3 regions of the Desulfosporomusa polytropa genome follow, and region 3 is predicted to be linked to each of the others. Evidence: predicted binding sites of a transcription regulator. Region 3 holds the regulator's gene; each other region holds the start of a gene.
What was found. Region 3 encodes HrcA, which represses chaperone genes, less so after heat shock. Its sites were predicted from a motif close to TGTTAGCACTCNNNNNNNNNGAGTGCTAACA; they were not measured.
Positions count from the first base shown of each region.

Region 1: a site for HrcA is predicted at 1,918-1,948, ahead of ACZ449_RS20835 (glycoside hydrolase family 130 protein). Genes of this name have one in related genera too.
Region 2: a site for HrcA is predicted at 4,433-4,463, ahead of groES (co-chaperone GroES). Genes of this name have one in related genera too.

Region 1 covers NZ_AP042400.1:4,085,749-4,095,627, forward strand. The annotation lists gene ACZ449_RS20825 (glycoside hydrolase family 130 protein) at 1-667, shown strand, start outside; gene ACZ449_RS20830 (glycosyltransferase family 4 protein) at 674-1,684, opposite strand; gene ACZ449_RS20835 (glycoside hydrolase family 130 protein) at 2,042-3,049, shown strand; gene ACZ449_RS20840 (glycosyltransferase family 4 protein) at 3,131-4,381, shown strand; gene ACZ449_RS20845 (phosphomannose isomerase type II C-terminal cupin domain) at 4,381-5,796, shown strand; gene ACZ449_RS20850 (magnetosome magnetite crystal formation protein family) at 6,053-6,415, opposite strand; gene ACZ449_RS20855 (phospho-N-acetylmuramoyl-pentapeptide-transferase) at 6,475-6,720, opposite strand; gene ACZ449_RS20860 (clostripain-related cysteine peptidase) at 6,860-8,860, opposite strand; gene ACZ449_RS20865 (beta strand repeat-containing protein) at 9,158-9,879, opposite strand, start outside.
Region 2 covers NZ_AP042400.1:77,471-87,349, reverse strand. The annotation lists gene guaA (glutamine-hydrolyzing GMP synthase) at 1-513, opposite strand, end outside; gene pdaB (polysaccharide deacetylase family sporulation protein PdaB) at 721-1,461, opposite strand; gene ACZ449_RS01980 (hypothetical protein) at 1,683-2,207, shown strand; gene groL (chaperonin GroEL) at 2,410-4,056, opposite strand; gene groES (co-chaperone GroES) at 4,103-4,384, opposite strand; gene ACZ449_RS01965 (ANTAR domain-containing response regulator) at 4,595-5,176, opposite strand; gene ACZ449_RS01960 (sensor histidine kinase) at 5,178-6,623, opposite strand; gene tsaD (tRNA (adenosine(37)-N6)-threonylcarbamoyltransferase complex transferase subunit TsaD) at 6,875-7,918, opposite strand; gene ACZ449_RS01950 (small, acid-soluble spore protein, alpha/beta type) at 8,045-8,245, shown strand; gene rimI (ribosomal protein S18-alanine N-acetyltransferase) at 8,481-8,930, opposite strand; gene tsaB (tRNA (adenosine(37)-N6)-threonylcarbamoyltransferase complex dimerization subunit type 1 TsaB) at 8,930-9,628, opposite strand; gene thiL (thiamine-phosphate kinase) at 9,609-9,879, opposite strand, start outside.
Region 3 covers NZ_AP042400.1:1,068,298-1,078,176, reverse strand. The annotation lists gene prmA (50S ribosomal protein L11 methyltransferase) at 1-731, opposite strand, end outside; gene dnaJ (molecular chaperone DnaJ) at 767-1,915, opposite strand; gene dnaK (molecular chaperone DnaK) at 1,936-3,780, opposite strand; gene grpE (nucleotide exchange factor GrpE) at 3,816-4,382, opposite strand; gene ACZ449_RS06855 (TCP-1/cpn60 chaperonin family protein) at 4,400-5,983, opposite strand; gene hrcA (heat-inducible transcriptional repressor HrcA) at 5,998-7,032, opposite strand; gene hemW (radical SAM family heme chaperone HemW) at 7,134-8,273, opposite strand; gene lepA (translation elongation factor 4) at 8,287-9,879, opposite strand, start outside.

The sequences.
Region 1 (9,879 bases), 2.6 Mb from region 3:
TCCTCGCATTTCATGCATAGAAGGTGAATACTATATTACTTACAGTGCTTATTCAAAACATGGAGTACGAATTGGACTGGCAAAAACAACAGATTTTAAATCGATCCAACGCATCTCATTAATCACCGAAGCCGACTATCGCAACGTTGTTCTTTTTCCCGAAAAAATAAACGGTAGATATGTACGCCTCGATCGACCTCATTCTGAAATTTCTCCCTGGGCAATATGGATTAGTTATTCAAAAGATTTAATCTATTGGGGAGAGTCAGAGTTAATCATGATGCCAGCACCTTATCACTGGGATGAAATGAAAATTGGCCCTGGGGCAACGCCTATCAAAACTGATAAAGGTTGGCTCTCTATTTATCATGGTGTCTTTCCCACCATGGATGGATCAATTTATAGGTTGGGAGTCGCTTTACACAAACTGGACAATCCCGCGATAGTTCTCGGAGTCGGGGACAGTTGGATTCTGCAACCTGAAGACCCCTGGGAAGTAACAGGATATGTTCATAATGTGGTTTTTACCTGCGGAGCCATCCTTGAAAACAATGGTATTGTTAAAATATATTGGGGTGCCGCCGATTCTGTTATGTGCGTAGGAACTGCTAACATCAACGATCTTGTAGATCTTTGCCTAAATCATAGCAGACCTGCCATTACATGAACTAAATTATGAAATTTTTAGTATTTCCTTATAAACTTCAATATATTTTTTCACCATTTTCTGCTGTGTAAATCTACACTCAACCGTTTTCCGACACGTTTCCCGTGAGATATTTATGACCGCTTGAATTTTATCAGCCATTTCTTCGATACTTGATACAATAAATCCATTGATACCATCTTGAATAATTTCAGGCATAGAACCTTTATTAAATGCCAGGACAGGTGTTCCACATGCCATTGCTTCAACGATACTAAGGCCAAACGGTTCATTAAAATTAATTGGATGTAACAATGCATACGCATTACCCAATACTGTATCCCTTTCCTCAGGTCCCACTGATCCAATATAACAAACATCATCATTAAGATACGGCTCTACATATTTTTTATAATAGGCTTCATCTTGAATAATACCGGCAATTACTAATTTCATTTTTGCCATTTTAGCAACTTGTATTGCCTCCCAAGTTCCCTTGTCTTTATGTATTCTTCCAAAATAAACTAAATATTTTCCCCGTTCTTTGTTTAAAGTAAATTTTTCTATATCTATACCATGGTACACAGTCCTTATATAATCAAGCTCCCCATTCCTATCTGAATCGCTAATGGAAACATAGTATGTTTTCTTATTGTATTTTTTGTAAACAGGTAGAATTTTAGGTGAGGAAAACCCATGTATCGTTGTTACCACTGGAGTTTTTATTAGTCCACTATAAGTCAGAGGCAAAAAATCATAATGATTGTGTATTATATCAAATTCATTTGCCTGCTCCATAATCTCGGATATATGTAAAGATTCCCAAACCTTAGCATCCAGCTCTCGGTCTTCTTCATAAGGTGCTTTGCATACACTGCGAAGCTTAGCGGTCGTTAGTGAATCGCCGGTAGCATACAGTGTTACATCAATATTTTCTTTCACAAGTCCTTCTGCCAATAATGAAACAACTCTTTCCCACGGACCATAATGTCGCGGTGGCGTCCTCCACGCAATTGGTGAAATGATTGCAACTTTCATAAAATCCCCCACTTCATTAAAAATTCGCTTGGTAATCTCGTTGACTTATCGCTCATTGTCACTTGAAGAACTTCGGCAGTGACAATGATGAAGCCTTTATTTATATTAGAAAAATAACTTTCACACAGAGTTGCTGACAGTTCTAAAAGTTTATTCCAAATGGATAATTGTTTCCTTACGAAAAACAATTATTTGACAAAAACTAGTATTTGTAGTATAATACGATTATAAACTGTTTAGAATCACTGACGATTAGTGACAACACTATATTGTTTTTTAACCGCCACGGATTAGAGGAACTGGGTGTAATATACACTCGCCGGCACGCGCCGATATCCAAACGTAGGGGGTTTTTTTATGCAAAAAAACGGATTTGATACTAGGTTGAAGGGCGATAAGAATACCTATAAAGAACTTTTTATGAGGAGTCCCCAAAACCCCATTTTATCGGCTAAGAACTGGCCTTATCCTGCAAATGCAGTGTTCAACCCAGCAGCGACAATGTTTCATGGCAAAGTTTTATTACTTGCTCGCGTGGAGGACCGGCGAGGCTTTTCTCACTTTACTAAGGCAGTTAGTGACGATGGAGTTGGCAACTGGCAAATTGATAAAGTGCCAACGTTAGAACCTGATCCAGAAAATCATCCTGAGGAACTGTGGGGTATTGAAGACCCTCGAATTACATGGCTTGCTGAATTGGGTAAATGGGCTATTACCTACACTGCTTATTCTCGTGGCGGACCACTTGTGGCTATGGCACTGACCAGTGATTTTATAGATTTTGAGCGGCTCGGACCGATCATGCCGGCAGAAGACAAAGATGCTGCACTTTTTTCACGACGAATATATGGAAAATGGGCTCTTATCCATCGGCCGATTACCGCTAACTATGTACCTGGTGCACACATCTGGATGTCATCTTCCGATGACTTCGTCAGTTGGGACGCCCGCCAGGTATTAATGCACGCTCGTCGGGGTGGTTGGTGGGATGGCGGGAAAATTGGTCTTGCAGCTCCACCGATCGAAACCGCTGAAGGTTGGATCCTTTTGTACCACGGAGTGCGCCAGACTGCTTCTGGCTCAATTTACCGACTCGGGTTAGCACTTCTTGACTTGGATGATCCGTTGAAAGTATTGCACCGGAGTGATGAATGGGTTTTCGGTCCGACCGCAAGCTATGAACGGGAAGGAGACGTTGATGACGTAGTCTTTCCTAGCGGTTGGGTATTAAATGCTGAGACAGGCTTACTAAAAATGTATTACGGAGGGGCAGATTCTTGTATTGCTTTGGCTACTGCCAATGTAGGCGATTTACTGGAGTATATTAAAAAATGTCCAAAACCGTTGGATGAGCTATTTTATTAACAATCTAGATTAAATCCAATAACAGGCTAAGCTATAGAAACAGGGAAAAGTAGTGTTTTTATAAAAAGGGGAGACAAAAAAATGGTTGCAACAAATAAAATAAGAAATATTGCTTTTTTAAGTACCTATCCTCCGCGGGAGTGTGGGTTAGCTACCTTTACGGAAGATCTGGTAAATGAAATTGATAAAATACCATTTATTCAACCAAGTGTTATTGCGGTAGTCAACAAGGACGAATATACAAACCACCAGGTAAAACGCAAACTGGGTCAGCACGACCGTACGAGTTATCTGCTGACTGCACTTTGGGCGAATGACAATGTTGACCTCCTGGTTATCGAGCATGAATATGGGATATTTGGCGGCGAGTGTGGCGAATATATCCTTGATTTAGCGAAGAGACTAAAAATCCCTTTTATTGTCACAACACATACTGTGCTGTTAGAACCATCACCGAAACAACGGACTGTCCTTCGGGACTTAGGCCGCCTCAGCACCAAGGTAGTAACCATGGCTGAAAGCTCTATCCCCATATTGGCTGAGACCTACGGCATTGAGTTAGAGAAACTTGTATTCATACCGCACGGTGTTCCTAGCATGCATGTAGAATCGCGGGAAAAATTGAAAGTCACTCACGGCTTCCAGAACAAACATATCATTAGCAGCTTTGGGCTCATTAGCCCTGCCAAAGGCCTCGAGTATGGGATTGAAGCAGTGGCGAAAGTCGCGGCAGATTATAACAATCTGGTATATCTGATTCTCGGCAAAACACATCCCTGTGTCAAAGAAAGTATGGGCGAAAAATATCGGCAGAGCCTGATTGATTTAGCGCAAAGCCTTGGGGTGCAGGATAATATTCAGTTGATCGATAAGTATCTGACCAAAGAAGAAGTAATTACTTATCTTCATTTGTCCGATATGTACCTGACACCATATCTGTCTAAAGAGCAGGCGGTTAGCGGGACGTTGGCATACGCCATGGGATGTGGACGGGTTATTGTATCGACTCCCTATCGTTATGCAGAAGAAATGCTGAGTGGCGGTCGCGGAATGCTTGCCGAATTTAGAGATTCCAACTCGATGGCAGCATGTATTCGATCAGTACTTGATAATCCACTTCGAAAAAAAGAAATGGAAATGAATACATTGGCTGTTGGACAGACGATGACGTGGGCCAATGTAGCCGCTCAATATGCCAAACTAGGCATAAATATTATTGGCGAAAGAGAACATCAGACGAAAGATGATTCAAGGCGATTTGTCCATCCAGCCGTTCCAAAGTCTCATCCTCATCTTACTGTAGTTGGTCGGAATGGAATGAGGGTCGGATAATGAGCCAATTTGGCAATGTCTTTGCTGACGCACATATCTTTCGAATGACCGATGATACCGGGATGTTTCAACACACACGTTACAATGTCCCCGATTTGGACAAAGGGTATACCACTGACGACAATGCCCGGGCATTACTTATGGCGGTCATGCTCTTTGAAAAAAAACAGACATCGGAATACCTCGCATTAATTTACCGTTACCTGGCATTCATCTTGTATGCCCAGAATGAAAACGGCCATTTTCGAAATTTCATGACCTATGACCGAAAGTTTACGGAAACACAAGGATCGGAAGAATGTTTCGGCCGCTGTCTTTGGGCTTTAGGGTATACCCTAGCTTCATCAGTAATGCCCCTAGGGATAAAGGATGCCTGTACTAGTGCTGTTCGTCGTGCATTGCCACAAATTCATTCTCTCAAGTATTTACGGGGACAAGCATATGCCTTGATTGGTCTTGGCTTTATCGAGAACTCTGAGAGCGCTAGCCTTATCCGCAAGCTGGCTGAGTCTATTGCCGTTTGCTTTGAACAATGTGTAAAAGAAAATGACTGGTGCTGGTTTGAAGACAGCCTCACCTACGATAACGCCGTACTGCCGTGGGCTATGTTCGTCGCTTCGCGCCAAACAGGCCAGGAGCGCTTTCTCGCTATCGCGCGCAAAAGCATGACATTTCTTGACCAAAATGCGTTTCGGGACGATTTTTTCCGTCCTGTTGGCTGTAAAGGGTGGTGGCTACAAGGATCTGAGCCAGCATTATATGATCAGCAACCTGTCGAGGCATCCATGTCCACACTGGCTCATTTGGTTGCTTATGAAGTCACTGGTGATAAAGCCATGCTGAAGCTTGCCGAGCGGAGTTTTGCCTGGTATTCTGGTGACAACTCTTGCCATGAAAGTCTGATTGACGCCGAAACAGGTGGTTGTTATGATGGCATTATGGCTGATGGTCTAAACCACAATCAAGGTGCGGAAAGCATTGTTGGCTACTGTATCGCTAGTCTGGCTTTAGATAATGCCTTGTCGGCACCATTGGAAAGTCATGATCGCATATTGCAAAAACCACCAGATGAACATATGCCCTGTTATCGCCCTTGGGGATTCTACCAAGTGTTGGATTCTGCGCCAGGGTTTAAGATGAAGAAGATCGTCGTTAATTCCGGGGAAATTCTTAGCTTACAGATGCATTATCATCGTAGTGAGCATTGGATTGTTATTGGCGGTACGGCAAAGGTAACTATCGGCAATACTGAACAAGTGTTACACGAGAATGAGAGCGTTTTTATACCACAAACATCTAAACACCGGCTTGAGAATCCCGGCAAATTGCCACTTCAGATTATCGAAATTCAAAGCGGCAGCTATCTGGGTGAGGATGATATAGTCCGTTTTGATGATCGCTATGGTAGGTTATGATAGAAGTAAAGACAATGAAGGCTCCCAGAATACTGGGAGCCTTCATTGCTGACGGATACTTGTGCCAACCTCTTTTTTCATTGCTTTCAATATATCGTTATATCGTTTTGTTTTTCTTTCTTTTCTTTGCAAATTTTTATCTTAATTGCTGAGTCACACAGCCTCCTTCGCGAAACAACATCCCTGTCCCCTGCGTTTTCAGGTGGGGTAGACTCCCCACCTGAATTCCCGACGTTTCAGCTTTGCTGAAACGAGTTCACTTCGGATTTTTTACCCCAAAGGGCACAAAAACCGGATAGACATAGTACTCTCCGCTCAAAGCCCGGACGGTCGCCAGGATTGCGCAGCCTATCCATAAAAGTCCGGCGCCAATGACGAAGATCCATGCAGCGGTTTCTGTCCCAGTCAACGGTGAAAGCACTAAAACGAGCAAGATGATCACCGGTACCAGCGCCAGTTGGAAAACTGCTGCCTGCTTCGCATGATGTGCCACAAAGATGTCTTTGCGCTTACAGAGCCAGATCACCAGCGGGAGCAGGCCCAACCCCAGGCCGCCGAAAAAGCATCCGCAATGTGCCGCAGCCGCCAGCATTTTTTGTCCACCTGATACATGTTCCATAAATTCTCCCTCACTAAAAAGGTAGAAGAGCTGTCAAAGCAGCGTCCTCTACCAACTTATCAGGCCTGCCCGTTTCCAATCATCGGCAAAGCCTCATTATGCTCTTTGGCCCATTTATAGCTCATGTAGACACTGCCGATATTGGCAATAAGAACCAAATCTGGTGAAATTACATTGGCAATCAGTGCCCCTACTATAGCTACCGCTGCAAAGAGTATTAGGCCTTTTTTAAAACCGGCCGCATAAAAACCGCCAAATCCGAATATTCCTAAGAAAATTGCTAAACCTACACTTTTTTTCGACATTTGAATTTCCCCTTTTCTATTTTTTAATTATCTTCCATAGAATCATAGCCTCTATTTTCTCTACCAGGCCTCACCTGCCTTCCTGCAATCCAGATCGTGCTGGCGCTAACACCAAAAATTACTTGCTTTCAGGAGAGTTTTAGCCATCCGCGCCGACAGTAGTGGTAATCTGACCGTTTTGAATGGTGTAGTTTACGATACGCGAGAGAGCACTTTTATTCTGTGGGTCAACAAACTCAAAGTAGTAGCCATAGGTGCCGTCTCCCATCTCTTCGTCAGCAATGCGCGGCTGCCGGCCAAGGGTAAAGGTATCGGCTTCAAACTGGGTAAAATCTTCATCATCACCGCTGATAGTCATCGCATAATGCAGCGTCGTGATGGTGTCACCCGCTTTGAGATGAATAAGTTCCCGGTTCGCGATGCCGTTCGCCGCAAGTCCCCGGCGCGCGCCGAGAATATGATAGGCTTCGTCGTTGAAGTTGTAAGTGACTTGCAGGTTGCACTCCTGTCCGTTGAGCTTGACCGGTACGGAGTAGATGTTATAGCCATCGCCTTCATAGGTAATTTCGATGTAGACCGGATGACCGTCAAGCATTGGCCATTTGCCTTGAAAGTTATCCTTAAAGATGCCTTTTTCCCAGTCTGCATCGATGTCTGCGTCGCTGCCAAGGTAGAGGATGATGTCATCCTCTTGGCTCTGGTAGACGAACTGACAATGCACAGAGGCCAGTTTTTCCATCTGCTCCGGACGTAGCTTTACAAAGGCAGTACCCTCTTTGTCTATATCCACCGGTGTGTCTTCGAGGGTGCTCACATCAAAGAGCTTTTGCTGCGCAGCAGGCTGTTCGAAGATTTCCCCACTGCCGGTTGCCGCATTACTCAGATACGGCGCGGCCTGCGGCGGCATCGTCCCGAAGACGAGGTTGTAATAGAGGCATTTTACGGGCAGAAGCGGCGCAGCCTGCTGTGCGTAGGCCATAAACCCATCCTGATCGCTATTGTAGGAGTAATAGCCGGAAAGGCCGCTGCTTTCCCGCCGATAAGGGCCGTTTACTTTGTAGACAACGCTGTCCTGCACGGCACGCTGAAGGGCTTCTGCAGTACCTGGCAGCAGGCTGCGGGTATTTTGGGCAAGACTGCCAAGATCCAGCATGTTGGCATAGCCCTGCTCACGGGTATTGCCACCATAGTTTTCTGTCGCAGCGGCCATACGCGCAAAGCTGGTAAAGAAGGCCTGCGGGTTTTTGTCTGCCTGGCGCAGTGCCTCAATCCCAAAAGCCTCATAGGCGTCGCGCAGAGCCGGCAGTTGCCCTACGTCGATGACAGATAACGTGGCGGCTGCGTCGGTGCCATAAGCCTCACATCCTGCGAGATAGGTATCGCAGATGGCGCGCCCCAGCCCGGCACCGTTCATGGCCGGATTCCGGGCAAGTGCGCCGACCCAGCCGGTATAGTCCCAGCCATTGCCAGGCTCGATCTCTTCTGAGGCCGCCATATAGCGCGTGAGCCCATGGAGATCGTGTACGACGTCAGCAGTCGCCATGAGGCAGGCGTCGAAACCGATAAGCTCAAACGGTGGCTGACCATGGTCAGGCGTATAGGCAGCCTCAAAGGCCGCACGCAGACCGTTGAGATTCATATAGTTCCGGGTACGCTCGTCATAGCAGACCCCGGCTGCACTACCGCCGCCATGATCCCAGAGAATGCAGACGCGGTGGTTTGCCGGAAAGTTTTTCTCTCCATAGCGCAGGAAGTCCGCCAGGGTATCCGGCGACCCCATATCGGCATCAGGCAGCTCCTGCAAGGAATGAATTCCGTCGGCATCATAGAGATAGCGGGCGACCGCGCCGGACGGAATGCCTGTCGTATGCCACTCCACTGCGCCGCCAGTCTGGATGAGTACCCGGACGTTCGGTGGAAGCTGGACCTGCAGCAGTTCCTGGAGATCATCTGACGCGGCACCGTTCTTGCTTTCAAGATCGGTTCCACAAACATACCAGTAGATAGTCCAGGTATCTGTAGGCTGATACGTGTCTGCCAGCACCGCTTCTACACCACCGGCTCGGACGCCGGTAGGGAAGAGAAGCAGGATGCTCAGGAATACGGGCAGCAGCAGTTTTGCAAAGAATGATTTTTTCATCGGGCGCACCTCCTTACGACTTGTCATTTTCCACTTTTACCTTAGTTTCAAGTTTTCTACCGCGCCGCCGCTGGCTATCGTGCCAAACAATTCCACATTGTTATTGCCGCCTGCCAAATTACAGCAATTTCCACAATTTCATTGTCTTATATTTTAGTATTCATTCAAAAAATAACAATAGTTTATGTAAAAGTGGTTGTTTTTCTGTCATAACAAAAAGACTCATGTCATCGCCCGGCTCCACCGCCTCATATAATAAGCACTATCTTGCAGGTCCGTTCTCCAGAGTATAACTGTTTAGTCAGCAGTATCACCTGTTATCGTCTGTTCCAAATACACGACCTGCACCTGATTCATGGTAATTCCCATTTCTGTCTGGGCAGCAATCAGGCCTGTGCCGGTAATAAGTTCTTGCCCGGCTTCGGTCATTAGGGATAGAGCGGCTTGATTGGCAGGTTGGATGCTTAATGCGCCATTATTGTAGGTAACAGTAAATTGCGCCGTACTTCCCTTGGCATCAGTTATTGCGAAAAGACCGGTCACCCCGCCGTCAGTGCTTGACGGATTTTGGGGAACAGCTGAAGCTGCTGTCCCGGTAGGCGTAATCGTCACTGCTCCCTGACTACTATTGACAGTATACACTCCCGCCAGATTGGAGCCGGTGGCACCTGCTGCAAATACACTAACCTGCTGCTCTGCCGCTTGACTCTGCGTGAGAGAAGGCGCAGTGATCGTCAGGGTAGCGCCTGTCTGCATCACGGTCATCCTGCCTGTTGCCGTACCGCTCTGGAATTGCAGGCTACTGCCTGCTGCCGTAACCGTACTTGCAGTATTGCTTGCCGCCACCGGCGTAGTGTCAGGGGTTACTGGCGTTGTTGCTGACGTACTAGCCGCTGTAGTTGTTAGCGCAGGCGGCGTGACATTCACGCCGTCGCCAATTACTTGCAGGCCAGCCACGCTGCCGGTCGGAGTTGTGACAGCAGCCGCTACGGACATAGTAGGCGTTGTCCGGGTTCCAC
Region 2 (9,879 bases), 990 kb from region 3:
AAACTGCACACCGTAAATACGCCGATCCCGGTTTTCCATCGCAGCTACTGGTGTACTATTGGTATGTGCGGTAATAGTAAATCCTGTCGGCGGCTCAGTAATATAATCACCATGGCTCATCCATACTTGAGTTTCGGCATTAATTTCTGTAAAAAACCCTTCGTTTTTATCAACCAACAGTTTGGTGTTACCATATTCGCGCGATTCGGCATGAGCGACTTTACCGCCCAGGGTATGGGCTGCCAGCTGCATACCATAGCAAATGCCCAAAACTGGCAAATTAATGTCAAATACCTGTGGATCACATTTAGGTGCACCTTCGCCGTAGACACTAGATGGGCCGCCGGAAAAAACTATACCTTTCGGGGCCATTTGACGAATTTTATCAATACTAGTATTAAATGGCACAATTTCACAATAAACTCCGCACTCGCGGATTCGTCTGGCAATTAGCTGACTATATTGGCCGCCAAAATCCATAACCAAAATCATTTCTTGTTTTTCTGTCATCATGTATAGAGACCTCCACCTCAGATAGTTCGGTAAATTTAGTTATCGGCATAAGCCTGAAACTTTATGCAATCTCATGGATTTCGCCATATATCGCCAAATTCCTGCCAAGGAAGAAAACTAAGTAAAAAAACAAGATTGTTTCCCCTTGTTCTGCATGACTATTATCTATCAAGCCATCGCAGTACAAGCAGTAACAATCTCGCTGTTTTAATGCCGCTGGATCCCATTATCGCTATACTTTTCTAATAGTTCTCCCACGGTAACAAAACGATAGCCCTCAGCCTGCATTTTCTCAATGAGAATCGGCAGAGCATCAGCAGTCTGTACAGGGGTATCAGAAGCATGCATCAAAATAATCGCCCCCGGTTTAAGACGCTTCATAACTCTTTCAACAATAACATCTCTCCCAGGATTTTTCCAGTCCAGCGAATCTACATTCCAGATGATCGTTTTATACCCCAATTCATCAGTGGCCTTTAATGATTTTTGACTATAGTGACCATTAGGCGGACGCAAAAGTCGGGGTTCCACTCCTGTAACCTCTTTAATTTGCTCATGAGCTTTCGTAATATCTTCCTTTACCCATTCAGCCGACCTATCGCCATAGTTTTCGTGCCGATAACCATGACTGGCAATCTCGTGACCATCTTGGGCTATACGCTGTGCTACCTCAGGAAATTTCTTGGACCAAGGCCCCATAATAAAGAAGGTGGAATGAATATTATTTTTTTGCAATGTATCTAAGATTGACGGTGTAAATTTATTGCCCCAGGAATGATCAAAGGTAAGCGCTACAACCTTTTGGTCAGTTCGAGTCCCGGCAATCGCTATTGGACCGCCAGAAATTACGTCAGCGACCTGCACATACATGGCTGATATAGCAAATAAACCAATAATACTATAGAAAATATTCCGGTGATGAAACAGACGATGCAAGTTAATAATCATAGTTCCCCCTCCCTCCGCAGTACAGTAGTATGTATGCATTAGGTGGGATGATTATGCTTGGCACTTCATACACATGGGCTACCAAACTAAAATGTTACTATTGTTTATACATTAATATAGTATAATAGAATTATATCACGCTGAAACTCGGGCTTAGCCCCCAAAATACATCTAATACCCTAAAGGCCGAAAGACTAAAAGATGATGAGGAGAAATGAACGATGAGTGTTTTTTCAAATATAAAATCACTATTCATTCGTGAATCTACTAAAAATGAAGAATTCCTGTCGATTTACGATAAAAATCAAGAATTAATTCAAGAACTTACCTGCAACATACAAGATACCTGCCAGCAGCTCATACAAATTTCCGAACCACAGCATGAACAATTTAATCCATTATACGAACAACTATGCCAACTATGCAAAAATGCTATAGTAAAATTGCCTTCAGACTTCGTTTACAGTGATGCTGGCAATGCCTTTTTCACGGCAATAGCGTATACTAAATTGTACTATTGGATACGGTCAAGTAACTATAAAAAAGAACATGAATTAGAGTTAATTCTTAGCGAGGAAATCACCAACAAAAAAAGATTATCACCAACAATACGTACAGCTGTTCAAAGAATATGTTTTGAGGAAAGTACTGATCAAAATAAATACGAAGCCAGTTTGGAATATTTTCGCAAAATGTGTACTCATAAAATTGATAAATTATCCCCAGCAGAGATCCTTGACGAATAAATCAAAAAATCTGCTATTCTTTCTTTTTCCTTTAAACGCCGCCCGATATGGACGGCGTTATTTTAATGCTGTTATAGCAACCTGACTAATACCAATACAGTCGCAAAACAAAGAAAAAAGAGGCCTCGCAAAAATTCAGTGAATTAATGCGAAACCTCTAGTTTTTTTAAGCACTATGTGACCAATCAGCGAATGATGTTGCTTACATCATGCCACCCATTCCGCCCATGCCACCCATTCCGCCCATGCCGCCCATGCCAGCAGCTGCACCAGCGTCTTTTTCTGGCTTATCAGCGATAAGAGTTTCTGTGGTAAGAACCATAGCCGCGATACTAGCAGCGTTTTGCAGCGCTGAACGAGTAACTTTGGCTGGGTCAACAATACCAGCAGCAATCATGTCAATATATTTTTCATTCAGAGCATCAAAGCCCTGGCCTTTACCGGCTTTTTTAACATTCTCAACAACAACTGAGCCTTCTAAGCCAGCATTGTTAGCAATTTGGCGTACTGGCTCTTCAATGGCGCGTCTAACGATTTGCACACCCGTTTTTTCGTCACCAGTAAGTTTCAAACTGTCTAAGCTAGACTGAATGTCGATGAAGGTAGTACCACCACCAGCTACAATGCCTTCTTCAACAGCAGCGCGAGTTGCATTAAGAGCATCTTCAATGCGCAGTTTCTTTTCTTTGAGTTCCACTTCAGTAGCAGCACCGACTTGGATAACAGCTACGCCGCCAGCCAATTTAGCCAGACGTTCTTGCAGTTTTTCTTTGTCGAAATCGGAAGTAGTTTCTTCGATATGAGCGCGAATTTGACCAACGCGTTTTTTGATTTCTTCCGCTTGACCGCTGCCATCAATGACAGTAGTTTCTTCTTTGGTTACACGCACTTGACGAGCACGACCAAGATCTTCCAAAGTTACACTATCAAGCTTGCGGCCGAGTTCTTCGGTGATAACAGCGCCACCGGTAAGAATAGCAATGTCTTCCAACATAGCTTTTCTGCGATCGCCGAAACCAGGAGATTTTACAGCTACCGCACGGAAGGTGCCACGAAGTTTGTTAACAACTAATGTTGCCAGTGCTTCACCTTCTACGTCTTCAGCAACAATTAATAATTCTTTGCCTTGCTGAACTACTTTTTCCAGTACTGGCAGCAGGTCAGCAATAGCACCAATCTTGCGGTCAGTAATAAGAATATACGGATCGTTTAAAACGGCTTCCATTTTATCCGGATCAGTAACCATGTATGGGGAAATGTAACCACGGTCAAACTGCATACCTTCTACAACATCAAGGTCGGTACCCATGGTTTTGGACTCTTCAACAGTGATTACACCGTCTTTACCGACTTTTTCCATAGCTTCTGCAATCAGTGTGCCAATTTCTGCATCACCAGCGGAAATAGAAGCAACTTGGGCGATAGCATCTTTGGTTTCTACTTTTTTAGCACTTTTCTTAATTTCTTCAACAAGCAAGTTTACTGCCTTTTGAATACCTTTTTTTATAATCATAGGGTTAGCACCGGCAGCAACATTTTTCATGCCTTCACGAATCATGGCTTGTGCCAGCAAAGTAGCTGTGGTGGTACCGTCACCAGCAATATCGTTAGTTTTGGTAGCAACTTCTTTTACAAGCTGTGCTCCCATATTTTCAAACGGATCTTCCAGATCAATATCACGAGCGATGGTTACGCCGTCATTGGTGATAGCTGGAGCGCCAAATTTTTTATCAAGTACTACGTTGCGTCCTTTAGGTCCTAAAGTAACTTTAACAGCATTAGCCAGTGCGTTTACGCCTCTTTCGAGTGCCCGGCGTGCTTCTTCGTCAAACAAAATTTGTTTAGCCATTTATGTATTACCTACCTTTCACTTTATACTAAAGTTTAGCTGATTATTAAATTATAGCCAGGATGTCTCTTTCGCTGATGATGAGGTACTCTTTGCCCTCAACCTTGACTTCCGTGCCGGCATATTTGGAGAAAATAATTTTGTCGCCAACAGTAACATCTAAGGCAACCTTTTGGCCATTTTCCAGAGTTTTACCTGTTCCAACAGCTACAATTTTACCTTCTTGTGGCTTCTCCTTGACTGTGTCAGGAAGAACAATACCACTCTTAGTCATTTCTTCCTTTGCCAAAGCTTCAATCACTACTCTGTCGCCTAATGGCTTAATCATGTAAAGAACCTCCCTTTATGGTGTGTTATAATATATTTATTTGGTTGTTGTTAGCACTCGCTTAAGTCGAGTGCTAATTCCATAATTTATAATATAAAATTATCCGCAAAAAATCAAGGGGATTTACGCAAAAAGTAGATAAAATTTTTAAAAACTTACTGGAAATATTAGGGCAGAGACTTTAAAGTCTCTGCCCTGGCATAAAAATGGCTATCTTTTACGAGTAGCTGACTCCACAATGGCTGCCGCTACGTCCCTGATTGATTTTCGTTTGCTCATGCTGTATTGCTGAATACGACGATAGGCCTCCGTTTCGGTTAGACTGTACGCGTCCATCAAAATACCTTTAGCCCGATCAAGTATTTTCCTGGTCTCTAGTGAATTCTTAACCTCTTCCAATTCCCGCTCTAATTCGGCAAACTCTTGAAACCGCGATAAGGCAATTTCCATGGCCGGAAATAAGTTAGCCTCTTTTACAGGCTTGACCAGATAAGCAAGTACCCCTGAATCTTTGGCTTTTTCTACAATCTCCTTCTGACTGAAAGCAGTTAAAAGCAGTACCGGCGCCAATTTTTCATTGGAGATGATTTTAGCTGCAGTAATGCCATCCATTTCCGGCATTTTTATATCCATAATAACAAGGTCCGGGTGGCATTTGCGGGCCAGTTCTACCGCGCGTACGCCGTCTGTGGCCTCGCCCACTACAGTATGTCCGGCTTCTTCCAATATTTCTTTAAGATCCATTCGTATGATTGATTCATTATCTGCAATTACTATCCGCAAAGTGTCCATGTTATTCCTCCTTGGCCTCTTTAGCGCCCTCCGTTAGGCGGGGAATGGTGATAAAGGCATGAGTACCGGAACGGGAAAAAAGACGGAATTTTCCCCCAAGATCGTTTTCTATCAGTGTACGAACAATCTGTAGACCTAGACTGTTGGTATTTTCAAGGCTAAAATCCGTAGGTAGGCCAATACCGTCATCATAAATATCTATCTGATAATTCTCTGGCGTTGTTGCAATATCTACGCCAATAAGTCCCTCTTTGCGTCCAACAAAGCCGTGCTCAATCGCATTTTGAATGAGTTCATTGATGACTAAGGCCAGACTGCTTGCCTGTTCAGACGGTAAAATAACAGTTTCCCCATTAAGCACGGTTTCAATATTAAAATTAGGTTCAAGCATATTTTGAATTACTAGATCCAAAATATTTTTGGTAACCTCAGCCACATCAATAAAACCTCTGTCCTGTTGAGATAAAAACTCATGCACAACCGATATACTCAAAATCCGATTAACGCTTTCTCTGAGCGCCGCCTTGACTTCTGGGGTCTTGGTGCGCCTGGACTGCAATCTAAGTAAACTGGCAATTGTTTGTAGATTATTTTTTACCCGGTGATGTATTTCTTGAATTACAGCTGATTTAACCAGTAATTCTTTTTCTTTTTTACGAACCTCAGTAACATCAGCAACAATAAACACAGTACGTGTCACAAGACCGCCGACAAAAATTGGAATAGCCCGCTGTACTAAAATCATGTTACCAGACTCAAATTCTTTTTCCATTGACTGCCCTGAAGACAATGCCTGCTGGGCCAACCGCATGTTGACTTGGCGATCAGATACCCGTCGGCCAATAACCCGGTTGATACCAAGAACTTTGTAAATAGCATCAGCGGCTGAATTAGCAAAAATAATATAACCGCGCTCGTCAATAATAGTAATGCCGTCACGGGTACCTAGTGGACGATAAAGCTCGCGCCCCAGCGGTTCGCCAACTGTTGCCATAGCTAAAAGCATAGATGCTGTTTCTACCAGCATACCATGGCCTTCCGCGCCGGCCTCTTGGTTACTTGTTTCAAAACTTGCAGCCGCAATAATTTGACCTGTCACATCTTTTATGGGATAAACCCGCATTTCGAGTGCATCCATACCAAGCGCCCACTCACGCTGCCCGGCAATAGCAGTACCGGAGGTTAGTGTTCGCCATATTAGTGGCTCTTCACAGGATTGTACCGTACTACCAAGAATATTGGTTTTAAAAGCAATATAACTGGTATTTGGTTTAGCCTGGGCAACAATGGCCAAAAAATTTTCACTGCGCGCTGGAGCATATAGCGTAACCTGAGCGTGCGCAAGGTCAGCCGCCAATCCCAGTACGCTTGCCGCATTCTCAATTACTTGAATTTGCACTGCGGTTAAGACAGTTATTTTTCGGCAAACATCGGCAACTACACCCATAAACTTTCCCCCGTTCAAATCAAACCCCAGGCTGTTAATCTTTATGTATTCAACTGTACTATTAAAAATTCCTTGTTAGCTGGTACCAAGTTGACTAAAGTACGCATCATTATCTTGATTCACAACCATCAGATGTGTTATCCCCAGAGTTATCCACATTATCCACAGATTTATACACAATTAACTTGTCGTTATACGACGGTTATTACCCACTTTGCGGAAAGTTATCCACATTATCCACAATTATCTCTTTATTGTTTTCCACATTTATTGTGACCTAATGCAAGCGAGGGCACGGCATTAAGATTAAGATCCGCAAAATCCTGAGCCACATACTGATAATAGGCGCGGCAGGCAATCATCGCCGCATTGTCTGTACAAAGTACTGGTGGCGGATAAAAGAATCCAATCTCCTGCTCAGCGGCTGCTGCGGCTAGTTCAGCTTTCAGGTATGAATTGGCGGCCACCCCACCAGCTAGAACTAATTGATTGACACCAACGTGCTTGGCAGCTGCTATAGCCTTCATTACCAATACGTCCACAACAGCTGCCTGAAAGCTGGCGGCTACGTCAGGAATACACACTGCTTCCCCACGCTGAGCAGCAGTGTGTAAGTAGTTTAATACCGCTGATTTTAGACCACTAAAACTAAAGGCAAATTTGTTTTCCCCTGCCATATCAGCAAATGCCCGGGGAAAAGCAATAGCGGCAGGATTGCCTTCTTTGGCAGCATTATCAATATGCGGACCTCCAGGGTAAGGAAAATTCATAACCCGAGCAATTTTATCAAAGGCTTCCCCTGCGGCGTCATCGCGAGTTTGACCTAATAGTTCTAGCTCATTATAATCCTTGATGTGAATTAGTGAAGTATGACCGCCAGACACTACCAGCGCCACAAAAGGTGGCTTTAATTCATTATGGGCTAAAAAGTTGGCAAAAATGTGGCCTTCTAAATGATTGACGCCAATCAGCGGCTTGTCAAGAGCAAAGGCCAGCGTTTTGGCCGTAGCTACGCCGACCAAGAGCGCGCCGACTAATCCTGGACCATAGGTAACGCCGATTGCATCGACATCTGCCAGTGTTATTCCAGCTTCAACCAAAGCCTGATCAATAACCGGGATGACTTGTTCAATATGTTTGCGTGAGGCTATTTCAGGTACAACGCCACCAAACTTTTGATGTGTTGGCACTTGTGATGAAATAATATTGGATAAAATTGTACGCCCGTTGGATACAACAGATGCCGATGTTTCATCACAGCTTGTTTCTATAGCCAATGTTAAACTTTGCTTCATAAGGACAGACCTCCATCATATGTCTGCTAATTATTACATGATCGAATGATGTATTTAAATCGTGAAAGAGAGCCACATTAAAGTCAAGGACAGCAACATACAGTCCGCGAAAGGAGGTGTAGGTACATGGCACGCTCGAATAAACCTGTAAACCCAGGAGCTGAAAACGCTCTTGACCAGATGAAAATGGAAGTGGCTAATGAATTAGGGATTTCCGAGCGCGTTCGTAGCCAAGGTTGGTCAACGATGACCTCTGCCGACTGCGGCCGCGTAGGTGGCCACATGGTTCGGAAAATGATTGAGCAGTATGAATCTACTCTCCAATAGAGTTTATCGCACAGGGCGGCTATAGCCGCCCTGTCGCTTTAGTCTAGTTCAGTTAATCACCTTTTAATGTGTTCGCGCATATGTTGAATTACACAATCACCCTTTGGGGCTGCGAATATATCACGCGGCCCCCTTTTTTTAGTCTACCAGAATTTATAACACAATTCTGTTGACATAAGAACGACTAAGGCTTCTGCCGGCGTCCTGAAGGACTTGGCACAAGCCAAGTCTTTTCTTATAGTTTATCTAACCACATAATAAGCGCGTCTTCGCCCAGTTCGGCATAATAGTTAGGCCGGAGCCCGCGTTCAACAAAACCACGGCGCGAATAAAGTTTGCGGGCTGGTACGTTGGATGGACGAACTTCAAGTGTCATACTAACTGCCCCCAGCATTTTGGCGTTAAGAACCATGTGCTCTAAAAGCAGCGAACCCAAGCCATGGCCCTGGCATTCAGGTAAGAGAGCAATATTGGTGACATGTGCTTCATCCAACACTAGCCAAAAGCCACCATAACCCACTAACTGACCTTCCTCCACAACTACCAGATAATGCGCCAAATCATTACTAACCAGTTCTTCTTCAAAGGCAGTGCGCGACCAAGGCGTAGTAAAAGCCTTATTTTCCACAACCACCACGGCATCCAAATCTGCCGTCTGCATATATCTGATACTGATTGCAGCCACTAGCAGCGCTCCCGCTCCTGAGCTTGCCGCCGTTCCCACAGTACCTCTGCTTCTGACCGTCTGATATATAGTGGTTCCAAGGTAGCTACATTATGCCTGATCCCTTTAGCATACATACCTTGCGCCATAACAGCAACACTACCGGCACGAGGCATAATAACATGTGGCGGTACAGGGTGAAAAATATCGGCTTTATGCATGACTGCTGCCTCCCCCAACAGGAGGGCAGGCTTCTCCATTTTGGCAAGCTCAGCCTGAGCCTCCGAAAAAGCAACCACTCGAGGCGGCTGTATCTCAAAAACAGCATCATCAAGCCATTCATATAGCCCTAAATATACATTGCCCCTTTGGGCATCAAGCATAGGAGCCAAAACCACTCCTGGAACCGGACAGGAAAACGCGAGGGCCGCAAGGGTGGGTACGCCGATAAGCGGAATATTAAGCGCATACGCCAGGGCTTTTGCCGTTGCTAACCCAATCCTAAGACCAGTAAATGAACCTGGTCCAATACTTACAGCAACTGCCTTCAAACCAGTTTGTGCTATTTCAGCCATATTGAGCAAACTGGCAATATGAGGCATGAGCCGCTCTGAATGTGTTTTTCGATTCTGAATCGTAAGTTCAGCCACCAACGTGTCCGGTGTGGCAATAGCCACGCTGGATACAAGGGTGGCTGTATCAATAGCTAGAATGGGCAATTTCTTCCAACTCCTCACAAAGCGTTTGATACCGTTCCCCTTTGGCCTTGAGATTAATAACCCGCTCGTCTGGCAGCTCACCATACTCTAAAGTCAGCCATACGTGCTCTTTTGGCAAAAATTCCAGGAATTTCTCGGGCCATTCGATAATAGCTATACCACCGGCATCTACATAATGATCAAAACCAATATCATCAAGCTCTGCTGGATGTTCGAGACGATATAAGTCAAAATGATAAATCGTAACGTCT
Region 3 (9,879 bases):
ACAATCACATCTGCCTTGCCAGACACGCCTGTCAAAAGATCGCCTTGCGTAATCGTAACCGTTTCTGTAACCTTGTTAAAGGTAATGTTTTCGGTTGCAACCCGTACTGCCACTGGATCAAGATCAATGGCATGAACAAGATTTGCACCCAGCTTAGCTGCCGCTACTGCCAAAATACCGGAACCTGTACCTACATCAAAGACGGTATATCCTGGTTTGATCACATCCTCCAATGCGCGAATACACATTACAGTGGTATGATGTGTTCCCGTACCAAAAGCCATCCCTGGATCAAGTTCGATAATAATATCATCTTCAACTGGTAAATATTCTTCCCATGACGGTTTAATGACAATATGTTCACTCACCCGTACTGGATGAAAATACTCTTTCCAGGAAGAAGCCCAATCTTCCTCCTGTACTTCCCGGCAATTTATACAGCCACGCCCTTTGTCAAGATTATGTTCTTGCAGCTGGTTGATGCGTTCTTTAAACACGCGCAGTTTTTCATCTAAAAACTCGTCAACAGGTAAATAGGCCTTAATAGTCACAACTTCAGTTTCCAGTTCCTCGGGGATGTCGCAGTAATCCCAACTTCCTGAGCTCCGGTAAGTATTAATCAATTCAGGATCTTCTATTACTACCCCGCTTGCCCCTAGGTCATGGAAGATTTCTGCTACTGCGTCTGTAGCTTCATGGGAGGTTTGAATGCTGATCTCAGACCATTTCATGCGCCATCGCCCCTTAAACTTCAATTAGTAAACAATTACATAACACCAAAAACGTCTTTAAACTTTTTGAAAAAACCTTTTTCTTCTGCGGTAGGCTCAACACCGCCAGCGTTAGCAAACTCCTGCAAAATTTCTTTTTGCCGTTTGTTTAATTTTTTAGGTGTTATGATCTTAACACGTACATGTTGGTCACCACGTCCGTGACCTCGTAAATGAGGAATGCCTTTATCTTTGATGCGAAATACGGTGCCACTTTGTGTACCTTCAGGAACTTTAAGCTGGACTTTACCATCAAGGGTAGGTACTTCGATCTCATCACCCAACGTTGCCTGCACAAAATTAATTGGTACTTCACACACAATATCATTGCCTTCACGTGCAAACAGTTTATGCTGTTTTACAAAAAGATAAACATACAGATCCCCGGGCGGACCACCACGTTGCCCGGCTTCTCCTTCATGTGTCACTCTAAGACGGGAACCGTTATCCACACCGGCCGGGATTTTAATTTTAATTTTGCGATTGACTCGCACTTTTCCCCGTCCATGACATTCTTTGCAAGGCGTTTTTATAATTTTACCTGTGCCTTGACAGCGATCACAGGCCTTAACATTAACCATACGACCAAAAGGAGTATTTTGCGTTACCTGAACCTGACCTGTACCCCGGCAATCCGGACAAGTTTCCGGATGTGTTCCCGGTGCAGAACCTGAACCTTGGCAAGCACTGCAATCTTCGGTACGAGGTACTTGAATTTCCGTCTCCAACCCAAAAGCAGCATCTTCAAATTTTATTTCCATGTCATAGCGTAAATCAGCCCCACGCTCCGGTCCTGTATTGCGACCGCCACCAAACCCGAAACCAGACTGCCCGCCAAAAAACATATCAAATATATCAGAAAAACCACCTGCACCCGCACCGCCGCCAAACCCACCAGCGCCACCGCCATTAGCAGCATCAAACGCAGCATGACCAAATTGGTCATACTGCGCCCGACGCTCGGTATTAGATAGAATTTCGTAAGCTTCGTTAACTTCTTTGAACTTTTCTTCAGCTTCCTTGGGGGCCTCACGGTTAACGTCAGGATGGTACTTGCGGGCCAATTTACGGTACGCCTTCTTCAATTCATCTTCAGACGCTGTTTTGGCTACACCCAGCACTTCATAATAGTCTCGCTTACTCACTTCACACCATCCCAGCTATTTTATTTCTTATCTTCGTCCACCACTTTATACTCAGCATCAACTACTTTATCATCCTTAGGAGCTGCACCCTCAGGACCTTCTGGACCGCCTGGTTGTGCACCTTCGGCTTGCGCATTGGCCTGATACATAGCAGTTGATAATTCATAGAGCGGCTTGGTAAGAGCTTCGGTATCAGCTTTGATAACTTCAATATCACTGCCTTTTAAAGATTCTTTCAGTTTGTCAGCTGCTTGCTGAACTTTTTCAATCAGCTCTTTATCTGCTTTCTCACCAAACTCTTTAATGGTTTTTTCCGCATTATATACCAGGGAGTCAGCATTGTTGCGTACTTCTATTTCGTCTTTACGTTTTTTATCTTCGGCTGCATTAGCTTCAGCCTCTTTAACCATTTTTTCCACTTCATCCTTATCCAGACCGCCGGAAGAAGTAATGGTAATCTTCTGTTCTTTACCTGTTCCTAAATCTTTAGCAGATACATGAACAATACCGTTGGCATCAATGTCAAAGCTAACTTCGATACGCGGCACGCCCCGGGGAGCAGGCGGAATACCAGAGAGCTCAAAACGTCCCAGTGTTTTGTTATAGGAAGCCATTTCCCGTTCGCCTTGGAGAACATGAATATCAACAGACGGTTGGTTATCAGCAGCAGTCGAGAAGGTCTGGCTCTTAGAAGTCGGAATGGTGGTATTACGATCAATAATTTTGGTAAATACCCCGCCCAGAGTTTCAATACCCAATGACAGCGGTGTAACATCTAAGAGAAGTACATCTTTTACTTCGCCGACAAGTACACCGGCTTGGATTGCTGCGCCAACAGCTACGCACTCATCCGGGTTAACCCCTTTATGTGGTTCCTTGCCTAACGACTTTTTAATGGCTTCTTGAACAGCCGGAATACGAGTAGAACCACCAACAAGAATAACTTTATCAATATCTTTAGCTGATAATCCAGCATCACTTAATGCTTGACGGGTTGGTCCCATGGTTGATTCAACAAGATCAGCTGTTAATTCATCAAATTTAGCACGAGACAGGTTAAGATCAAGATGTTTCGGGCCAGTTTGGTCAGCTGTAATGAACGGTAGATTAACGTTGGTTGTAAGTACCCCTGACAATTCGATTTTAGCTTTTTCAGCGGCTTCGCGTAGACGCTGCATCGCCATGCGGTCACTGGCTAAATCAATACCCTGTTCTTTTTTGTATTCAGTTACCAGCCAATTTACTACACGCTCATCAAAATCATCACCACCAAGGCGGTTATTACCGCTGGTAGCCTTAACCTCAAATACACCATCACCTAACTCCAAAATAGACACGTCAAATGTGCCGCCGCCTAAGTCAAATACCAAAACGGTATGATCATTGCTTTTATCCATACCATAAGCCAAGGCTGCTGCTGTTGGCTCGTTAATAATGCGCAGCACTTCAAGACCAGCAATCGCGCCCGCATCCTTTGTAGCTTGGCGTTGGCTATCAGTAAAGTACGCAGGTACAGTAATTACTGCCTGGGTTACTGATTCACCAAGATAGGCTTCAGCGTCAGCCTTAAGTTTTTGCAAAATCATTGCTGAAATTTCCTGGGGAGTATGGTCTTTGCCCTCAATATTCACCTTATATGTTGTACCCATATGGCGTTTGATAGAGCTGACAGTACCATCAGGGTTAGATACTGCCTGACGTTTAGCAATCTGCCCAATAAGGCGTTCACCATTTTTTGAAAAACCTACAACGGAAGGGGTAATACGGCTTCCTTCCGGGTTTGGAATAACAACAGGTTCGCCGCCTTCCATTACAGCCACACATGAATTTGTAGTACCAAGGTCAATACCAATTACTTTTGCCATTATCGAATTCCTCCTTAAGTAACAATACTTGTTAGTTAGTTTCCTACTACTTTTACCATACTAGGACGGACTACCCGCCCATTGACTTTGTAACCTTTTTGCAATTCTTCGACCACCATGCCATCAGGCTGGGTATCATCTTCAACCTTCATAACAGCTTCATGCTGAGTTGGGTCAAAAACAGTACCGACAGCATTGACAGGCTCTACACCCAATTGTGACAGAGCGTTTTGCAATTGTTTGAAGATCATTTGCACTCCTGTTACCAGAGTATCAACATCGGTAGCCTTACTGGTTGTTGCTCGTTCAAAGTTATCTACTACAGGCAACAGCTCGCAAACAATTCGTTCAGCTACTACGGCTGATAATTCTTCTTTTTCCTGCCGGGTTCGCCGCCGGAAATTATCAAAATCGGCCTGTAGGCGTTTATATCTGTCAGTCATTTCATCAAGCAGGCGACCTTTTTCATCCAGTGCAGTCATAAACTCATTTACATCCTCAGGCACAAAACAAATTTCAGGATTGTCTTCAACTGCTGTTTCGTTGGGAGCACTTTCCTGTTCTGCCGCAAGTTGCTCTTGCTTTTTTTCTTTTTCGTTCACTAACTTTCACCTCCAAGTTAAAAATCAGGCATACTACTATCGGTGCCGCCTGCCTTCTGGGCATTGGCACCTTCTTCTTTTTTCTTAATAATTGTATCAATACGTAAAATAGCGACAGCTACTTCGCCAGCAGCTTTGATGGCGTGAAGCTTGACGGGAACAGGATCAATTACGCCTCGTTCCAGCATATCAACTACTTCACCAGTATCGCAATCAATACCCAGCGAATCTGAATTTTGTGCCACTTGCATAGTCATGATCTCTTCTACTTTTTCCAGAGGATTAAAGCCGGCATTCTCGACAATTTGTGATAAAGGCTGTTTCAGGGCATTAGCTACACAGTCAAGGCCATAAGCAGCCATTCCTTTGAGATTCTCCCGATGTTTGCCGACTTCGCGCGCCATAGCAATTTCGATAGAGCCACCGCCAGGCACATAGCCACCTTTTACAGCCGCCTGTACACTTGACGCCGCATCTTTAGCAATACGCTCACGTTCTCCTACCACCTCTTCTGTAGCTGCGCCGACCAAAATAGTAGCCATAGGTTTGCCCTTACCACCAATGACGCGCACTTGTTCAAGTTTTTCATCCTGATATACTTTTTCTGCAGTACCCAGGTACTTACCAATATCGCCAAGTTCTTTTTTAAGACCTGTGCGTTTAATCATACGTGCTCCTGTGTGGTCGGCCACCCGCCGCAAATCTTTAGAGGATACACGTTCAATAACCATTATATTAGCATCTGTAAGTATTTCTTCAGCAGCACTATGTACGCCCCGGTCCACCATGACTATGCTAATGCCCAGGTCGACAATTTTCTGTACATTTTTCTTAAACTCATCCTGCAAATCGATATAGCGTTTAAAACCGGTTTCGGTACTTAGTGCCTCATCTTCAATTTCTTCAGGTTCAAGTGCATCATCAATAAGCAGTAATTTTGCAGCTAGTATTTCTTCCGGCATTTCTTGTGACATACGTTCTTGATCAACAATAACGCCCATAAATACTTCGTTGTCAGCACCCGCTTCTGCTGTGATAATTTCAGATAACTTAAAATTGTATTCATTAAGTTTTTCTACACCAATCAGCTTAGCTGCTTTTACAACCAAATCGGCGATATCCTCATGCTCCCGCCCGGCAATCATGGCAATACTCCGGAGAATAGGATCTTCAACCTCAGTAATAGTACGTGAGCGCTCACGTACACCAGCTAAAATTTTGGCAATACCATATTTTACGCCTTCAATCACTCTAGCTACCGGCACGCCGCGCATGACTTGATTTACACCCTCTGACACTAGGCTGCCAGCCATAATCGTGGTTGTAGTCGTACCATCACCGACTTCTGCCTGTTGCGCTTTTGCCGTATTAATAAGCATTTTTGCGGCCGGATGATTAACATCCATTTTATCTAATATCGTAACACCATCATTGGTAATAATGACTTCTCCAAAACGGTCAACTAGCATAGTATCAAGCCCTTTAGGACCAATAGTGCCTTCTACAGCAGCAGTTATTGCCCGTACAGCATTGGCATTTGTTAGCAGGGCGGCCAAACGCTCATCAACATCAGCACCACTGCCAGCTTGCTTCAAATTCATGTGATTCCTCCCATCTATAACACTTTATACTGTTTCAAAATTTCACCTAAATGACGTTGCATAAACTTAAGTACCGACATGGTTTTACCATATTCCATTCTCGTCGGTCCAAGCACGGCTACTGTCCCTACCACTTGACCATCAATACGGTAGGTAGCCTGAACAACACTACAATCATGAATGCCAGAATATTTATTCTCCTGACCAATTGTAACAATCACACCATCACTATTGGACATGTGGAGAATATCACACAAAAGCCGGTCTTCTTCAAGCATTGTTAATAGGCCTTTGATTTTATCAACGTCCCTAAATTCTGGTTGATTTAGCATTTGCGTAGTGCCGCCAAGATACACCTTCTCATTTTTGTCAACAGTGAGAACTTGTCGTAACAACGCAATCGCGCGCTCATAAACTTGCGGATCAGGCAAAATATCATTTTGGATATCTTTCAGCACAGGCGTGGTGATTCGATCAATCGCCAAACCTCCGAGGTGAGAATTTATAGCGTTGGCCACGCGACCCAAATCCTCATGACTAAGTCCCTCAGGTATTGCAATGATTTTATTTTCTATCAGACCTGTATCTGTGACGATAACAACAATGGAACGTCGCTCATCAAGCGGCAAAAACTGAATGTATTTAAAGGTACATTGCTGCGATACTTGCGGCGCCAATACCATAGAAACATTCCTGGTCATGCGGGACAGAATTTTTACAGTTTCTTGAAAAACTTCTTCAATCCGGCGTGCTTTGGTATGGTACCAATTATCAATGATAGCAATGTCTCTATCGGAAATCTGAGGTGGCGCCAGTAAGCAATCAACATAAAAGCGGTAGCCTTTAACAGACGGTATTCTTCCAGAAGAAGTGTGGGGTTGTTCAAGATATCCCAAAAGTTCCAAATCTGCCATTTCATTGCGGACAGTGGCCGGACTAATGCCTAAATCATATTTACGGGCAATTGTCCGCGAACCGACCGGTTCGGCAGTAGATATATAATCATCGATAATAGCCTGCAGAATTTGACGCTTTCTTTCATCTAATATCAGCTCCACCTCCTCTTGTTAGCACTCACATCAGTCGAGTGCTAATACCTACTAAAAAAATACCACTCCTTGGGATTAATGTCAAGATGGTAAACGTGTATTTAGTCAGGTAAAAACGAACGAAATACAATATTACCAAATTTCATCCCATGCTCAGTCAACCATATCTGTTGCTTATCTGTTGCTACTAGCTGCTGCCGGTGGAGATTATCCCACACTTTACCAAAATGACCAAAAAAGTCAGTATTAAAATATTGGCCAAACTCTGCAATTCCCATTCCTTGTGTTGTTCGTAAGGCTAAAAAAATATATTCAGCCATCGACTCATTTTTTGTAAGGTTTTCTTGCATGGCAACAGGTGAACTGCCTGTTGCCATAGCCTTACTATATTCCTCAATTCCGGTTACCTGGCTTATCCGTCTACCCTGTAAGAAAGAATGGGCTGCACAACCAAGACCCAGATACGGCTGGTACTGCCAATATTTCAGGTTATGCCGACACTCTTGCCCCGGGCGGGCGAAGTTAGAAATTTCATAGCGTAATAAACCCTGTTTTGGTAAGAAATCCGCCATGCAATCATACATAGCTTCTTCTTCCGCCTCATCTGGTAAATTGATTTTGCCCTGATCATACGCAGTCGCTAAAGGAGTACCTTCTTCCAGCTTGAGGCCATAGACTGAAATATGACTGGTATTCAAGGCTGCTGCCTGCTCAAGTTCACAGGCAAAACCATCACTAGTTTGCCCTGGCAGGCCGTACATCAAATCAATGCTTATATTTGTAAAGCCAGCCGTGTGAGCATATTCAATGGCAGTAAGGCTATCCACTGTTCGATGAATCCGCCCCAGGCTAGTTAACAATGTATCATTAAAGGATTGAACACCAAAACTCAGTCTATTTATACCCATAGACTTTACTGCAATCAATTGATCTTTGGTAACAGTACCTGGATTGGCCTCCATACTAATTTCCGCCCCGGCTTGAATAGCAAAGTTTGCCATAAGACCTTTAAGTATTTTTTCCAAAAGAGGCACAGGCAGTACACTGGGTGTGCCTCCACCAATATAGACTGTGTCAACAGGTGGTTTACAAAGCATACCGCCCTGATCAACAATCTGCTGACACAAGGCGGTAGTATAGGAATCAAACAAATGTTCAGATCGAGCATACGAAGAAAAATCACAATACAAACATTTTTGCTGGCAAAACGGAATATGCACATATAAACCAAGCTTACTCATATCAAACTCTACCTTAGTCCATCTTTAAAATTGCCATAAAGGCTTCCTGGGGAACTTCTACACTACCCACTTGTTTCATGCGTTTTTTACCCTCTTTTTGCTTTTCCAGTAGCTTCCGTTTACGGGTAATATCGCCTCCATAACATTTGGCAAGTACATCCTTACGCATGGCTCTTACTGTCTCGCGGGCAATTACCTTGCTGCCAATGGCAGCCTGAATGGGAATCTCAAACATTTGCCGGGGAATAATCCCTTTAAGCTTTTCGGCAAGCTGCCGACCACGATGAGTAGCCCGATCCCTGTGGACAATAACACTCAGGGCATCAACAGGATCGCCGTTAAGTAAGATGTCCAGTTTAACAAGCTCTGAGGTCTGATAACCACATAATTCGTAATCTAGCGAAGCATAACCACGGGTCGATGATTTCAGCTTGTCAAAGTAATCATAAATAATCTCACTAAGTGGCAAATGGTATGTCAACGTAACTCGGTTGGTATCTAGATATTTCATATCTTTAAACTCGCCGCGTTTTTCTTGCGAGAGCTCCATAACTGCACCTACATAATCATTAGGAACAATGATGGTTGCTTTTACATACGGTTCTTCTACATAGTCAATTTCTTGCGTTGTCGGTAATTTTGACGGGTTTTCAATCTCGATAACTTGGCCATCGGTTTTAAATACACGATAAATTACACTTGGTGCAGTAGTAATTAGGGTTAGGTTGTATTCGCGTTCCAGGCGTTCTTGAACAACATCCATATGGAGAAGTCCCAGAAAACCGCAGCGAAAACCAAAGCCCAGGGCAATGGACGTCTCTGGTTCAAAGACCAGCGAGGCATCATTTAACTGGAGCTTCTCTAAGGCGTCGCGCAAATTTTCATAGTCAGTGCTGTCTACCGGGTAAAGCCCGCAATACACCATCGGCGTAATCTTGCGGTAGCCAGGCAGCGGTTTAGCTACAGGGCGTTCGGCTCCAGTAATAGTATCGCCTACCCTGATATCTATTACATTTTTTACACTAGCAGCAACAAACCCGACCTGACCTGGCCCCAATAGGTCCACATTAACCAAATACGGCCTGAAAACCCCAACTTCTGCGACCTCAACAATCTTGTTTGTGGCCATCATTTTAATCTTCATGCCTGGCTTAATAGTGCCATTCATAACCCGTACATAAGCGATTACACCCTTATAGGAATCAAAATGAGAATCAAAAATCAGAGCACTTAAAGGCTCATCATCCTTGCCTGCAGGCGGGGGAACCTTTCTGACAATCGCTTCAAGAATTTCTTCAATACCAATACCAGACTTAGCACTAGCTAAGACGGCATCAGAGGTATCTAAACCAATCACTTCTTCGATTTCAGTTTTCACTCGCTCTGGTTCGGCACTTGGCAAATCAATTTTATTGATAACAGGAATAATCTCAAGATCATGTTCAAGTGCTAAATAAACATTAGCAAGCGTCTGTGCTTCAATCCCCTGCGCTGCATCAACGACTAACAGCGCACCTTCACAAGCAGCCAGACTTCGGGAAACTTCATAAGTAAAATCAACATGCCCTGGAGTATCAATAAGATTAAGCATATATATTTCGCCGTC